Regions from separate parts of the Alteromonas sp. 4NH20-0056 genome, predicted to be linked through region 1. Evidence: predicted binding sites of a transcription regulator. Region 1 holds the regulator's gene; each other region holds the start of a gene.
The links. Region 1 encodes sigma-54, which starts transcription at its own class of promoters, with help from an activator protein. Its sites were predicted from a motif close to GTTGGCACGNNNNTNGNNT; they were not measured.
Positions count from the first base shown of each region.

Region 2: a site for sigma-54 is predicted at 3,870-3,888, ahead of AC27EZ_RS08955 (CmpA/NrtA family ABC transporter substrate-binding protein). Genes of this name have one in related genera too.
Region 3: a site for sigma-54 is predicted at 2,430-2,448, ahead of AC27EZ_RS09920 (Tll0287-like domain-containing protein). Genes of this name have one in related genera too.

Region 1 is NZ_BAAJLS010000001.1:619,742-624,751, reverse strand. It holds gene AC27EZ_RS02790 (HPr family phosphocarrier protein) at 119-391, opposite strand; gene rapZ (RNase adapter RapZ) at 391-1,236, opposite strand; gene ptsN (PTS IIA-like nitrogen regulatory protein PtsN) at 1,265-1,708, opposite strand; gene hpf (ribosome hibernation promoting factor) at 1,718-2,005, opposite strand; gene AC27EZ_RS02770 (RNA polymerase factor sigma-54) at 2,036-3,520, opposite strand; gene lptB (LPS export ABC transporter ATP-binding protein) at 3,596-4,321, opposite strand; gene lptA (lipopolysaccharide transport periplasmic protein LptA) at 4,324-4,869, opposite strand; gene lptC (LPS export ABC transporter periplasmic protein LptC) at 4,838-5,010, opposite strand, start outside.
Region 2 is NZ_BAAJLS010000004.1:71,767-76,776, reverse strand. It holds gene AC27EZ_RS08970 (alginate export family protein) at 1-308, opposite strand, end outside; gene AC27EZ_RS08965 (ABC transporter ATP-binding protein) at 401-1,249, opposite strand; gene AC27EZ_RS08960 (ABC transporter permease) at 1,279-2,205, opposite strand; gene AC27EZ_RS08955 (CmpA/NrtA family ABC transporter substrate-binding protein) at 2,303-3,628, opposite strand; gene AC27EZ_RS08950 (glycosyl transferase family protein) at 3,955-4,974, opposite strand; gene cobA (uroporphyrinogen-III C-methyltransferase) at 4,955-5,010, opposite strand, start outside.
Region 3 is NZ_BAAJLS010000004.1:284,319-289,328, forward strand. It holds gene AC27EZ_RS09905 (TonB-dependent receptor) at 1-518, opposite strand, end outside; gene AC27EZ_RS09910 (hypothetical protein) at 581-991, opposite strand; gene AC27EZ_RS09915 (sigma-54 interaction domain-containing protein) at 1,090-2,355, opposite strand; gene AC27EZ_RS09920 (Tll0287-like domain-containing protein) at 2,543-3,115, shown strand; gene AC27EZ_RS09925 (cytochrome ubiquinol oxidase subunit I) at 3,451-5,010, shown strand, end outside.

The DNA of each region.
Region 1 (5,010 bases):
TAATTACCTGAATCGGAAGTCGTTATAGGATATCGCAAATAACACGACGCTGTCATGGAAAATGGCGAAGCGAAGCACGTATTTGTGTCAGCGTGAGAAAGGCGACGTAACGTGAAGACTATTCGTCTTCGTTAAACTTACCCATGATAAGTTGTTCAATGGCGACCATGGCAGGTTCGGCGTCTTTTCCGTCTATGATAACGGTGACTTCCTCTCCTTGGTGGCTTTCTAACATCATCAGCCCGAGTACGCTGTTCGCATCTGCACGTTTATCTGTGGCGACTAATTCGATTTTTGCATCAAACTGATTCGCGAGCTTCACAAGCTGCGTGGCCGCGCGGGCATGCAAACCGAGCTTATTGACGATAGTAAGCTTTTTTTCAATAGCCATTATTGGTCTAATTCCCGATGTCTTATTTGTACGTCAGGGTGAATCTCACTGAATGTCTTTGCCAATGTTTGGGCAATAAACACAGAGCGATGTTGACCGCCTGTGCAGCCGATAGCAATGGTGACGTAACTTCTATTATTACGCTCTAAGTGCGGCAGCCACGTAGTGATAAGATTTTGAATTTGCCAAATAAACTTGGTTACAACAGGCTGAGAACCCAAGAACACTTCTACCGGTGCATCTAACCCTGTGTGATGACGTAAGTCAGGTTCCCAATGGGGGTTAGGAAGAAATCGTGCGTCAAATACGTAGTCAGCGTCTTTTGGGATACCATGCTTGAAGCCAAACGATTCAAAAACCAATACCAAGCGAGAGCTTTTCTTGCCAAGTATTCGTTCTCTAATAAGCTCAGCTAACTGATGAATAGTCAGCTTGTCAGTATCAATATATAAGTCTGCACGTTCAATAACAGGCGCAAGTAATGTTGATTCTGCTTTGATTGATTCTGATAATGACTTATTCAATTTAGCCAGAGGGTGAAGACGACGGGTTTCACTGAAGCGTTTTACCAGAATGTCGTCGCTCGCATCGATGTAGACAATAGTCATTGACCATGAAGAGGGCAGGTAGTCCAGAATTTCGACGAGCTCGTTAGGATCTTTTGGCAGATTTCTTACATCAATACTCACTGCAACTTGGTCGTATTCATCAACGACCGTGTGAGTGAGAGTAGGAAGGAGGTTAACAGGGATATTGTCTACACAATAATAGCCTAAATCTTCCAACGCACGCAGCGCCACTGATTTTCCTGACCCAGAACGACCACTGATAATAATCAGCTTCATTCATTTTCTCCCTTTAAATAACAGTGATTTACCCAAGTGCGGTAATAATATCGTCACGAGTAGTTGCGCGTCTAATGGCTTTTAGTGTGTCTTTGTCGCTTAGCTTGCGAGCAACGGTTGCCAAGGTTTGTAAGTGACCTTGTGTTTGCTCCTCAGGGACAAATAATGCAAAAAATATATCAACGGGCTTTTCGTCAATGGCGTCAAAATCGATAGCGGGAATGCTAGTGACCACAATGGCGATAACACTAGATAACCCCGGTAGGCGGCCATGGGGCAGGGCAATGCCGTTGCCAATTCCTGTACTTCCCATGCGCTCTCTAGCAAGTAGGCTAGCAAGGGCTTCTGCCTGATCAATATCCTCGTTGTTATTCGCGGCAATGTCGCTAATGATTTCGAGAATTCTCTTTTTGCTATTGCACTGAACCGCACACTCGGTGCGGTCCAGACTTACGATGGCTTGTATGTCCATGCTTTACTACTAATGTTTTTTGAGTTTTTCCTTATGCTTGATGACCTGCCTGTCGAGTTTATCGACCATGCTGTCTATCGCCGCATACATGTCTGTATTCTCTGAGGATGCAAATACTTCAGCACCGCTCAAATGCATTGTTGCTTCTGCTTTTTGACTTAGTTTTTCAACGTTCAGGATGACATGCACATTAGAAATGTGATCAAAGTGACGCTCAAGTTTAGTGAACTTCGTATCGACATAATTACGCAAAGAATCGGTGATTTCAACATGATGACCCGTTAGGTTGATTTGCATATTTCGTCTTCCTTATGTTTTTTAAGCCCGTTAAATAAGGCTCTTGCGTTGGTTCGACGGTGGAATCGACAAAGATTCCCGGTATTTTGCTATCGTCCGCCGAGCGACCTTTATGCCCTGCTCGGCCAACAATTGAGCAATCTTGCTATCACTCAAAGGCTTGCTCGGCGTCTCGGCCGCAACAAGCTTTTTAATCAATGCACGGATAGCGGTTGAAGAGCACTCTCCACCTGATTCCGTGGCAACGTGGCTTGAGAAAAAATACTTTAATTCGTAAATACCACGGGGGGTATGCATATACTTTTGTGTTGTAACGCGAGAAATGGTTGATTCATGCATATCCACCATCTCTGCGACATCATTTAACACCATTGGTTTCATCATTTCTGGACCATGTTCAAAAAAGCCCATTTGTTGCTGAACGATACAATTAGCAACTTTCATTAGCGTCTCATTTCGAGACTCTAAACTTTTGATGAACCATTTAGCTTCTTGCATGTGAGAACGAATAAACTGTGAGTCGCTACTGTTCTTGGAGCTTCTACTCATTGCCGCGTACTGCTGATTAACACTAAGCTTAGGCAGGCTGTCTGGATTCAGTTCCACCACCCAACGTCCGTTCTTTTTCATAACTGACACGTCAGGAATAACGTACTCGGGTTCTTTCGTTTTAAGTGCACTGCCTGGGCGAGGGTTTAGCGTTTGCAGTAGGCGCATGGCTTCTCGAAGTTGGTCTTCTTTTAAGCGACTCTTACGCATGAGTGTGCGGTAGTCTTTACTGCTTAGTAAGTCAGAGTATTCTTCGATAAGTTGCTTTGCTTCTTCTAGCCATGGTGTGTCTTCAGAAAATTGACGCAGCTGAACCATCAAGCATTCTTGAGGGCTACGGGAGCCAGAACCAATAGGGTCGAACATTTGAATACGTTTTAGCACGCACTCAATTTCATCCATCTCTACCTGTTCTTCAATATCTTCGCTTTTAATGGCTTCTAATATGTCTTCCAACGACGTGGTCAGGTAGCCTGACTCGTCTATAGAATCGATAATGGCCATGGCAATAGCACGGTCAGTATCTGAAAAATGGGTTAAGCGCATTTGCCACGACAAATGCTCTTGAATGTCATCTGTCGTTTCGCCTTGGAAAATAAAATCATCATCGTTATTTGATGGGCCAGGTGCGGGGGCAGACGACGCCGAATAGTATTCATCCCATGTACTATCAATAGGAAGCTCGTCGGGCAAATCATTTTTTTCCAGTGCATCACCAGACTCGATAGTATCGCTTGATGCTGAAGGTGCCGCGTCTAAACGCGAATCGTCTCCGTCAATATTGTTGCGCTCAGCTTGAGGTTCATCGGAACCGTCCTCAACTTCTAAAAGCGGATTTGAGTCCAACGCTTCTTGAATTTCTTGTTGAAGGTCAAGCGTAGACAGCTGCAGAAGCTTAATGGCCTGCTGAAGCTGTGGAGTCATAGTAAGTTGTTGACTAAATTTTAGCTGTAAAGATGGTTTCATCTACGTCTTATTTTATGCTCTGTTATGCGTATACCGAGTGCGAAAATAGCTAAATCGCTTGCGACTTACTATTAACTATAGCCTGAATTGCTCGCCTAGGTATACATCCCTTACTTTTTGATTACTCAAAACTTGTTCCGCGGTGCCTTGGGCGATTAATTCACCATGGCTTACGATGTAGGCTTTCTCGCAAACATCCAAGGTTTCGCGGACGTTATGGTCCGTTATTAAGATCCCAATTCCTCTATCTCGCAAATGCTGGATAATCTTCTTTATATCATTAACTGATATAGGATCAACACCAGCAAATGGTTCATCAAGCAAAATAAATTGCGGGTTGGCTGCTAACGCCCGTGCAATCTCAACACGACGACGTTCGCCACCCGAAAGACTCATGCCTGCACTATTACGTATATGGTTAATATTAAATTCATCAAGTAGCGCATCGGCTTCTTGTTCTTGCTGCTCTGCATTTAAATCTTTACGGGTTTGCAAGATGGCCATAATATTTTCATGCACAGTAAGCTTTCTAAAGATAGACGCTTCTTGAGGTAAATAGCCAATGCCTTGACGAGCGCGCTCATGCATAGGTTGATGCGTAAGTTCTGCATCATCAATCGTAATGAGCCCCTTATCAAGAGGCACTAAGCCAACAATCATGTAGAAGGTCGTGGTTTTACCAGCGCCGTTAGGCCCGAGTAGGCCGACAATTTGGCCAGTCGATACCGATAAGCTCACGTCTCTTACAACTTGGCGCGCTTTGTAAGCTTTTGCGAGGTTTTTTGCACTCAGTGTTGCCATGCTTAGTTATCATCCTCGCCGTCGTTGTTGTCATCTGCTGCTTTTTTTATTGCTTCAGGCGTGAATACAGTCGTTACGCGACCGTCTTTATCGTTATCGCCACCGGTTGCCAACAGTTGCTCAGAGATCATGTCGAAAGTAATGTTGTCACCTTTTACTTGGCTGGTGTCTTGTTGTAATTCCGCATTACCGCTCAATGAAATAGTACGCTTGACGACTTCATAGCGAATTTCATTTGCCTTCGCGCTTACTGGGGTGCCATCTTCTAACGTTTGTGAAAAGCTTGCAGGAGCGCCTCTGGCGATAAATACTTCTCTTCCTTCTCCCTCACTGGCGACAACTTCAACTTCGTCAGCAATAATAAGCAAAGACCCTTGAGAGATTCGGACATCGTCCTTAAAAAGCGATGTTTTATTTTTTCCATCAACGAATTGTGATTTCGAATCGACTTTGATGGGTTGATTAAAGTCGTTTTCATCACTGAATGACGGTGTGGCAACGCTACCTAGTAATAAACTAGTTACTAGGAGAATAAATGGTCTGAACATGGTCTATTAGCTCATATTTTTGTGTGTCTAAGTTTGCATTAAACCCATTGCTATTAATGACATACTGTGTGCCTTGGATATTCACACGTTGGTCAGACGTCATTTGTTTAGAGTTTAAATTGATCTGGATATACTGGGTTG
Region 2 (5,010 bases), on a different contig from region 1:
TAACCTGTAGGCCCTACCGTGTAATCACCTTGCCCTAACACAATTCTGCTGTCTTCCATCTCTACCTTGAACGAAAACCCGTTATACTCACCCGACTCTATACCGGCGAAGGTACGAAGAGTAAGGCCATTAGCGTCTTTTAGTGCGTTGTCTTGTGAAGCGCCTTCATAGCGTAGGTAAAAATCTGCACTGGCTTTTATATCTGATAATGCATCGTACCAATCTGCCGCTTGAGCCATAGGAGATAGCGCTGCCGTAATACCCAGCGTGAGTACCGTTCGGTTAAAGAATATTGCTACTTTTTTCATAGTGAATTCCTAAATTTTGCGTGAGAAAACCTAACCCGGCCGTAAAACGTCGAGTAACTTTTGTGTTTTTATTTGTTATTACTTTTTAAGTGCTAAGCAGCGTCAATATTCTTTGATGCGTTCTTTTTTGCCGTTTTTTTATAGGTTGAAACCGGTTCTATCTTCTTTTGTTTTTCGTATAAGAAGGTCAATACTTGATGCCGGTAATGGTTATATTCTGTGTTATCCGCTAACACTAAACGGTCTCGCGGACGAGCCAAATTTACGTCGAGGATTTCGCCAATAGTAGCGGCAGGGCCATTTGTCATCATTACGATGCGGTCTGACAGTAGCACTGCCTCATCTACATCGTGGGTAATCATAATAACCGTGTTTCCAAGCTCTGCATGAATAGCCATTAATGAATCTTGTAAGTGCGCGCGAGTAAGTGCATCTAAAGCGCCGAATGGTTCATCCATCAATAGCACTTTTGGCTCCATTGCAAGCGCTCTTGCTATACCAACACGCTGTTTCATACCGCCAGATATTTCAGAAGGTAGTTTATCGAGTGCATGTGTCATGTGGACTAATTCAAGGTTATGCAAAATCCAGTCGCGCATTTCTTTTTTCGATTTAGCTTTTTGGGTTTGCTTAACTGCCAACTCAACATTCTTGTAAACCGACAACCATGGCAACAACGAATGATTCTGGAAGACAACTGCACGCTCAGGTCCAGGTTCCTTTACCTCACTCCCATCTAAAATCACGCCACCGTTCGTTGCCTGGTGTAAGCCTGCAACAATGTTTAATACCGTTGATTTGCCGCATCCAGAATGCCCAATAAGTGAAATGAATTCGCCTTTTTTAATTTTCAGATTAACATCAGTGAGTGCAGTGAAAGGCCCTTTCGGCGTTGGAAAATCAATACCTACCTGCGACAACTCTAAATGTTTTTTTTGCATGATAAATTCCTTATTCTGATTTCACTTTTTTATCGCAATACCGAGTTTTTATCCCAACTAGCAACGCGTTGAACAGCTAACATCAAGCGGTCTAGCATGAAACCAATAATACCGATGGTGATCACCGCTACCATAATTCTGGCTAATGATTCAGAACTACCATTTTGGAATTCGTCCCATACAAACTTCCCAAGCCCTGGGTTTTGTGCCAACATTTCAGCGGCAATCAACACCATCCATCCAATGCCTAGTGACAAACGCAAACCGGTAAAAATCATAGGAATAGAAGCAGGTAGAACGATTTTTTGTACGTGCTTTAGGGGCGTTAATCGCAATACTTTACTAACGTTCACTAAATCTGAATCGATATTCGATACTCCTACGGCGGTGTTAACTAGTGTTGGCCAAAGGCAGCACAGCGACACCGTTACTGCTGAGGTGATAAACGACTTAGAAAACATCGGGTCATCGCTGACATAAAGCGCGCTGACAACCATTGTTACCAATGGTAACCAGGCCAAGGGAGAAACAGGTTTAAATATTTGAATCAGCGGGTTAATCGCGGAATACGCTGACTTACTAAGCCCGCAAAGTATCCCAACAGGAACCGCGATAACGCTAGCAATAAAAAACCCCACCATTACCGTGTATAGACTGGTCCAAATTTGATCAAAGAAAGTGGGAGCACCTGTAAACTCTCGGACTTTGGGCACATAACTTTCATCTTGCGAGATGCGTTGTGCATTTCGGGTTTCTTGGCGTTCATAAAATGCCGCCGCTTTTTCTCGCTGAGCACTATGCTCAGCGATAAGCGTTACACTTTGCTCCCATACTTGCGCTGGCCCAGGAAATTGCCCTAGTGAAGTATCAATCGATTTCGCTACGCCATTCCACACAGCTAAAAATAATAGAATACCAACCAATGGCATGAGTAGCTTAGGTAGCATTGAAGCCATACTTGTGAACCTATTTTTTCCGTCCAATTGGCCAATTTGGCTTATCGTTTGTATCGATTTACTCATCGTATTGCCTCTTCCTCGTCAATCGGCGCGCCTAGAGCACCGCGTCGCCTTTTAGTCCAATTGAAAACTGTTCGAGATAAGCATTTGGCTGAGAACCATCAAAGGTTACGTTATCGATGAACTCAGTTTGCGGTGGTTTAAATCCGGTTTCAGAATCAAAGTCAGGAAAATCTTTAGGTTGAGCGAGCCCATCTTCTATAAGCGCTTTCGCTGCCATTGTGTAAATGTCTGGACGATACACGTTTTTCGCCGTTTCTATGTACCAATTATCTGACTTAGGTTCAGCGATTTGGCCCCAACGGCGCATTTGTGTTAAATACCAAATAGCATCGCTGTAGTAGGGGTAGGTAGCGTTGTGGCGGAAAAATACATTAAAGTCGGGAATATCACGTTTATCGCCTTTTTCGTATTCGAAGGTGCCTGTCATACTATTTGCAATGACTTCCTCATCTGCACCAACATAGCTGCTATTTGATAAGATTTTTACGGCTTCGGGCCGGTTAGCATTATTGTTAGCATCAAGCCACATTGCTGCGCGGATCATCGCTTTTACCACACGAATGTGAGTATTTGGGTTTTCTTCAGCCCACTGGCTACTTACGCCAAATACTTTTTCTGGGTTGTTTTTCCAAATTTCGTAGTCAGTAATAACCGGCACACCTATGCCTTTAAATACCGCCTGTTGGTTCCATGGCTCGCCTACGCAATAACCGTAGATAGTGCCGGCTTCCATCGTCGCAGGCATTTGAGGGGGGGGCGTTACAGACAAGAGTGCTTGCGCATCGATTTGGCCTGATGTGTCACCTTTGTGCGGTGCATAATATCCCGGGTGAATGCCCCCTGCTGCTAACCAGTAACGAAGTTCATAGTTATGAGTAGAAACAGGAAAAACCATGCCCATTTTAAAGGGCTTACCAGCATTTTTGTAACTATCTACAACCGGTTTAAGGTAATCGGCTTTGATAGGATGGATTGGTTTGCCATCTTCATGTGGGATGTTCTTTTTCATCTCAGCCCACACATCGTTCGAGACAGTAATACCATTGCCGTTTAAATCCATGCTAAAAGCGGTAACAATATGCGACTGCGTTCCAAAACCAATGGTGGCACCAAGAGGTTGGCCTGCTAGCATATGCGCTCCATCAAGCTGTCCATCAATAACTCTGTCTAGCAGCACTTTCCAGTTGGCCTGAGCTTCAAGGGTCACATAAAGCCCTTCATCTTCGAAATAGCCTTTTTCATAAGCAACAGCAAGCGGTGCCATATCGGTTAATTTAATAAACCCAATTTTTAGCTCCTCTTTCTCTGGCCATCCAAGTTCTTTGGCATTAACCATGGTTACCGATGTCGTCAACATTGCAGCAATAATGCTGATTGTGCCTACTACTTTTTCAAGCTTTTTGTTTAATGTACTAGATAACATTTACTTTCCTTTAGCCAAAAAAAAACCCAACAGCCTGTAATGACGATGTCATCGTGGGCTGGTGGGCTTCGTTGCCGTATGTTCTGCCGGAATACCAAGCGGACAGAGCAAAAATATATTACCCCATATTAGCAGGGCTAGATTGCGCGTTAACTTATTGCGTTACTAAATATACATACATAATCAATGCCAAAATTAAATTGCATAAATTTCATAAACTTACTAAAAAAAGAAGAGTAACCATCCTGTGTTGTGTATCACTATAGTGCGTTAATTGCGCAATTATTGTGCGCAACGCAGAAGGGTAATTCACTCTGGTTACGTTCATTCCACCATTGTTCGGCTTGTCTGAGCCCTTCTGGTAGCGAGCAGCTTTCTATCAACATAATATAACTCGCTAATGTGGCGGTAATGGCCTGCTCTGCATAATCATGACGTTGTTCACCATGCCACACCGCTAACATAGTCCCCGTAGTGAAACTACACTCCTTCATTGTCCAACTCTCTGCTTCAGGCATTACAATGTGCTCTGTTATGCCCTCACGCGTGATAAAAAGATTAGTATTTCTGTCACGGTTTATTTCTGGGTCGCCACCATCACCACGAAACACTAAAGAGTGTTGTGCTAGCGTTTTGTTAACCTCTGCATGACGCTCGTCTAGATGGGTATGATAGACACCTTGCACCGCAAAGGGTGCTGCACTTGGGTTTAATAACCGCGCTAATGTATTCGCACAGGAACGCAACCCAAACAATTCGCGTAGTTTTATGATTCGAGAGAGCGGAGAGAGCACAACGTCTAAATCAAGGTAGCACGCACGATAAGAGTCCATATGCGTTGAGGCCTCACCAATCGATTGTGCCAGTGGCAAACCCAAATCAGCCAATGCATGGCTGGCATAAAAGCGCTGTGAGCCAGGTTCAGAGGTTCCATGTAAGAAAACGCGGTGGCCATGTTGCGCTAACAGCGCCACACTTAACAAATACCAAGGTAACTGACGTCGTTTACCCGCATAGCATCCAATATCAACAGTAGCATTCCATGAAGTATTGTTATTATATAAACGTTCTCGACAGGCTTTGGTAAAACCACTGAGCTCATTAACCGATTCTTCTTGCATACGAAGTAACATGAGAAACGCACCAGCTTGTTCAGGGGCTATTTGCTCATCAAGCAATTGAGACATGGCATCATACGCCTCATCAAAAGTTAAGTGACGATGACCCCGTTTGCCCTTACCGATGGCTTGAATATAATGACTAAATGGTGCTTTTTGCATGTGGTTGGCTTATCAGTTCGAGTGCTACGGGCTGAC
Region 3 (5,010 bases), on a different contig from region 1:
TGATACTGTTGCCCGCTGCCGGGCGAGACGAGCGCGCCTTGGATCGCCCCGCTTACTCCGTTTTCATGACTAAACAGTGAAACGGCATCAGACTGAATACGTAACTGCCCACCTAGCGTTTGTACACCAGCACTCACCGGTACAATCCCTCGATAGAGTGTGGCGGTAAGGCCTACCTCCGGCAGGACATGGGAAAGTGGAGAATCCATTCCATTTGGTCCCGCTCCAGTAATGTTAACACCGTCAACGCTAATACCCACACGGTCGCCGTATAACCCTCGGTATTGAACCAGCCCCGTCACCGGGCCATTACGCGTAATTGAGACACCCGCTAGATTATCTAATTGGTCGCCAAAGTCAGCCTCAGTATTTGTCGAGGCATTGACAGATTCATGTTCGGTTAACGTAACCGGTGCGCCAATGACGGTAATAATTTCGGTGGTCGACGCGCTACTTGCGTCAACATGAAGCGAATGACTGGCGGCAACAACGGCCAGCGCGATAGCAGTTTTTTTCATAACAAATCCAACATGTAAAATACATTGACTGACAACGCGTCAGTATCGAAAGCGAAGGGTTGTTATGCGTGAGGAGGTGCTCTACCTAGCGATACCGTGAAGGGAAACAGTGTGTAAGGGCGTTGGGCAATACGCTGAACAAGCGCACGGTAACGTACAAGGGGTAATGTCGTTATCGATGATACATAGACATCATCGGTTTGGGGTACGTCGGCAAGTACGCTGTTTGTACAATCAACATGCTCAGCAGGCGCGTCTAGCACGTCGGGGTTAATGAATACGAACTCGCCAAGTGCATCGGTTTGACTCAACGAGATGTAACGCATGGTTTTGCCAGTACAAATGAGCTCTACGTCATTGCCAGCGAAAGCATGGGCCTTTTCCATTGAATATGATGCAAGCCCTAACGCCATTGCATTTTGCAACAGCAGCGTAAAGCACACCAAAAAACTAATGAAAGATGAAAGGCGCATATAAACCTCATAAACCAATGTCTTTTTATACTACTCAAAATAAAGTGTTGGTGGCTACAAAAAGCGAAAATTATTTTAATGCCAGCGTAATATTCTTATTATGGAAGCTTAAGACCTAATGCTTGCAACTTTCGATATAAAGTACGCTTGCTGACATTCAAAGACTCGGCTAGGTCGGCTATCGAGCCAGTGTAACCTTGAACAATATTAGCTAAATAATTTGCCTCAACCACCTCAAGTGGAACAATGCCTTCTAACGCCTCATCGTCTTTTTTTTCAAAAACGCTGTCGGGTAAATCGCTTTCAAAAATCGTGTTTTCATCTGCAAGCAGTGATGCTTGTTCTACAACGTTTTTCAGCTCTCGCACATTGCCCGGAAAGGGATATTGCATAAGGGCTTGCTTGGCATTTTTGTGAAGTCGTTTCTTGTCAGAAAAGCTAGATAAAATATGCTCACACAGCAGAATGATATCGTCCTGACGCTCTCGTAGAGGAGGCAGAAATATGGGGAAACCCGCAATTCGGTAGTAGAGGTCTTGTCGAAAAGCGCCGGTTGCTACCATGGCTTTTAGGTCTTTGTGGCTTGCACATACTAACCTGAAGTTTGCTTGCTTAATATGTACGCTTCCTACGGGCCGGTAGGTTTGCGTTTCCAACAGCCGTAGTAGTTTAACTTGCATAGAAAGGGGAACGTCGCCAATTTCGTCAAAAAATAAGGTTCCACCATTGGCCGCCTCAACCAACCCTTTTTTATTTGTTGTTGCTCCCGTAAATGCCCCCTTTTCATAACCGAAAAGCTCACTTTCGAATAAAGCATCGGTGAGGCCCGTACATTCAATTACAATAAAGGGCTTATCTGCCCTGTTACTGCTGCTATGAAGCGCTTGAGACACCAACTCTTTTCCGGTGCCGGTTTCACCCTGAAGAAGCACGGCGATATCAGACTTTGCCGCACGATTTATCTTGTTTAACATCGTCTTAAATGCTGCAGACTCACCAATCATCTTACCTTCTGACGGGTTGTTAGAGGCGAATGCAAGCTTGTCCAATATTTCTAAGTAGCCTAGGAGTTCTCCGGTGCTGTCATGCACCGGCCGCATAAGAATGTCACAGTAACTTTGACCTTGATTAGTAGAGTGGATATGTACAGTACTTGCACTTCTTCCTGTCTCTTTGCATTGCGTCATAGGACAGGTTTCACCGCACTGATCGCACGGCTTAGTTTTGTTATGTGAAACGGTGAAACATTTGCTAAAGCCGGGCTTTATATTGACCGGGTAGGTGTCGCGATAAGGCGTATTTACGGCTTCGATAATATAGTCTTGATTGATGAATATGGCAGGCTTGTCAATCGCGTCTATCATTGCTTGAACAATAGCAATATTCACAACCAGCTTTCCTTTATCAAAAAACGTAATACAAATATTGAGATTACCATAATGGCACAACACTTGTTAGTAAGAGGTTAGGATTAGCCCAAGGAATGGGGTAATGGGATTTATTAAGAGCAGGAAAAATAACGTCCTGGCCTTCACTTTCAAAGGTAATTAAATGAAAAATTTTACGTTAATCGCGTGCCTCAGTGCAGCAATAGTAAGCGGTCATAGTGTTGCGGTAACAGTTCCATCAGAGAAAGTGAATGAAGCTAGAATACATGCAAAAGCGCTAGGTGGTGCGCTAAAAGCAACCTTGAAACAAGCGATTCAAACCAATGGGTTGGAAGAAGGCATTCATGCTTGCCGTCTTAGCGCTGGGCCTATTGCACAAGAGCTAAGCATTAACGGGTGGCAAGTAGGGCGCACGGCACTAAAAGTCCGTAATTCAGATAATGCGGCCGACGCGTGGGAGCATGAGCAGTTGAATGCGTTTGCACAAGCACTAGCATCAAACGTACAAGGTCCACTAGAGGCTATTCAGTACAATGAAAACACCGGCCAAATGCGGTATATGTCTGCGATTCAAACCGGCCAAGTATGCACTGCTTGTCACGGCAACGCTATATCACCAAGCGTTCAGCAGGCTATTAATGCTGCTTATCCTGACGATCAGGCGACAGGATTTGACGTAGGCAGTTTACGTGGTGCGTTTACCCTTACCTATTCGCCATACAGTGCGAAAGAATAGGGGTATAGCTTCCCGCGCTTCGCTTAGTTACTTAGTAAATATCTTTTCGTTTTTGAATATGTCTGTGCCATTTTTGTCTCTCAGCTGCCATAAATGGCTCAAAAACTATTTTCTCACCTTGCGATAGATCAAATCTCTTCTTTTTTTGCCATGAAATAATGTGCTCGTACAGTAAGGAAATGGAAGCATTCCTCGTGTCGCCGTGACTTTTTCGTTCTATGTAGTGACGCTGGCACAAAGCATGCTCATGAGCTTACTGATTACTAGCTTTACGCTAACTACACATTAATAACTGTTGATAGCACATACCTGTGCGATAAGAAGGGAGAAGTTCCATGAGCGATACGTTAATAGAACTATCGCGGTGGCAATTTGCGTTAACCGCAATGTTCCACTTTATATTTGTGCCCCTTACATTAGGGCTTAGCTTTTTGCTTGCCATCATGGAGTCGGTGTATGTGATGACGGGTAAAGAAATTTACAAGCAAATGACCCAATTTTGGGGCAAGTTGTTTGGTATTAATTTCGCTATCGGTGTTGCTACTGGCCTCACCATGGAATTCCAGTTTGGTATGAACTGGTCTTACTATTCTCATTACGTAGGCGACATTTTTGGCGCACCGCTTGCGATCGAAGGCCTGATGGCGTTCTTTTTAGAGTCAACGTTTGTCGGGTTGTTCTTCTTTGGTTGGGACAAAATGACCAAAGTTAAGCATCTTATGGCAACGTGGTTAGTCGCTATTGGTTCTAATTTCTCTGCGCTGTGGATATTAATTGCAAATGGCTGGATGCAATATCCGGTAGGCGCTGAGTTTAATTTTGAAGCCATGCGTATGGAAATGACCAGTTTTGCTGAGGTTGTGTTCAACCCAGTGGCACAGGTGAAATTTGTGCATACCGTGTCAGCAGGGTATGTCACTGGCGCCATATTTGTTCTTGCCATTTCAAGTTACTACCTACTTAATCACAAGCATATTGCGTTTGCTCGTCGTTCTTTTGCTATCGCAGCAAGCTTTGGTTTAGCTGCTACGTTGTCAGTCATTGTTTTAGGCGATGAAAGTGGTTATGAACTTGGCGATGTGCAGAAGGTTAAGCTTGCCGCTGTTGAAGCCGAGTATGAGACACATCCTGCACCCGCTCCATTCACAGTATTCGGTATTCCGAATGATGAAACCGAGACAACCGACTATGCACTGCAAATCCCTTGGGCAATGGGCATTATTGCTACTCGGTCACTTACCGAAGAAGTAAAGGGAATTAAAGCGTTAAAACGTGAAAACGAAGTGCGTATTCTTGATGGCATTAAGGCCTATGAGGTACTTGACGCTGTGCGCAATGGCACTGCCTCACCAGCGCAACGTGCAGCTTTTGAAGCGCATAAAGACAGCCTTGGTTATGCCATGCTTCTTGAGCCTTTTACTGATGATGTTTCCAACCCTAGCGATACTGCGTTACAACAAGCCGTTGATTACAGCATTCCGCCTGTTGCGCCGCTATTTTGGAGTTTTCGTCTAATGGTGGCATCTGGGTTCCTGATGTTGGCGTTATTCCTTTGCGCATTTTACTACAGCACAAAGCATAAAATTACCCAGCCTCGTTGGTTACTTAAAGCGTCGCTATTTAGCTTACCTTTGCCATGGATTGCCAGTGAAGCAGGATGGTTTGTGGCTGAATACGGTCGCCAGCCATGGTCTATAGCCGAGGTGTTGCCTGTACATGCCTCAGCGTCAAACCTTGCGATCAGTGACATCGTTACAACGTTGGTGGCATACAGTACATTCTACACCGTGATGTTTATTGTGGCGTTTTACTTAATGAAGAAATTCGCCAAAAAAGGCCCTGTTCCGCCGGCTCCAGAGCAGCCTGAAACAGATATTACCCTTATTGATTTAGAG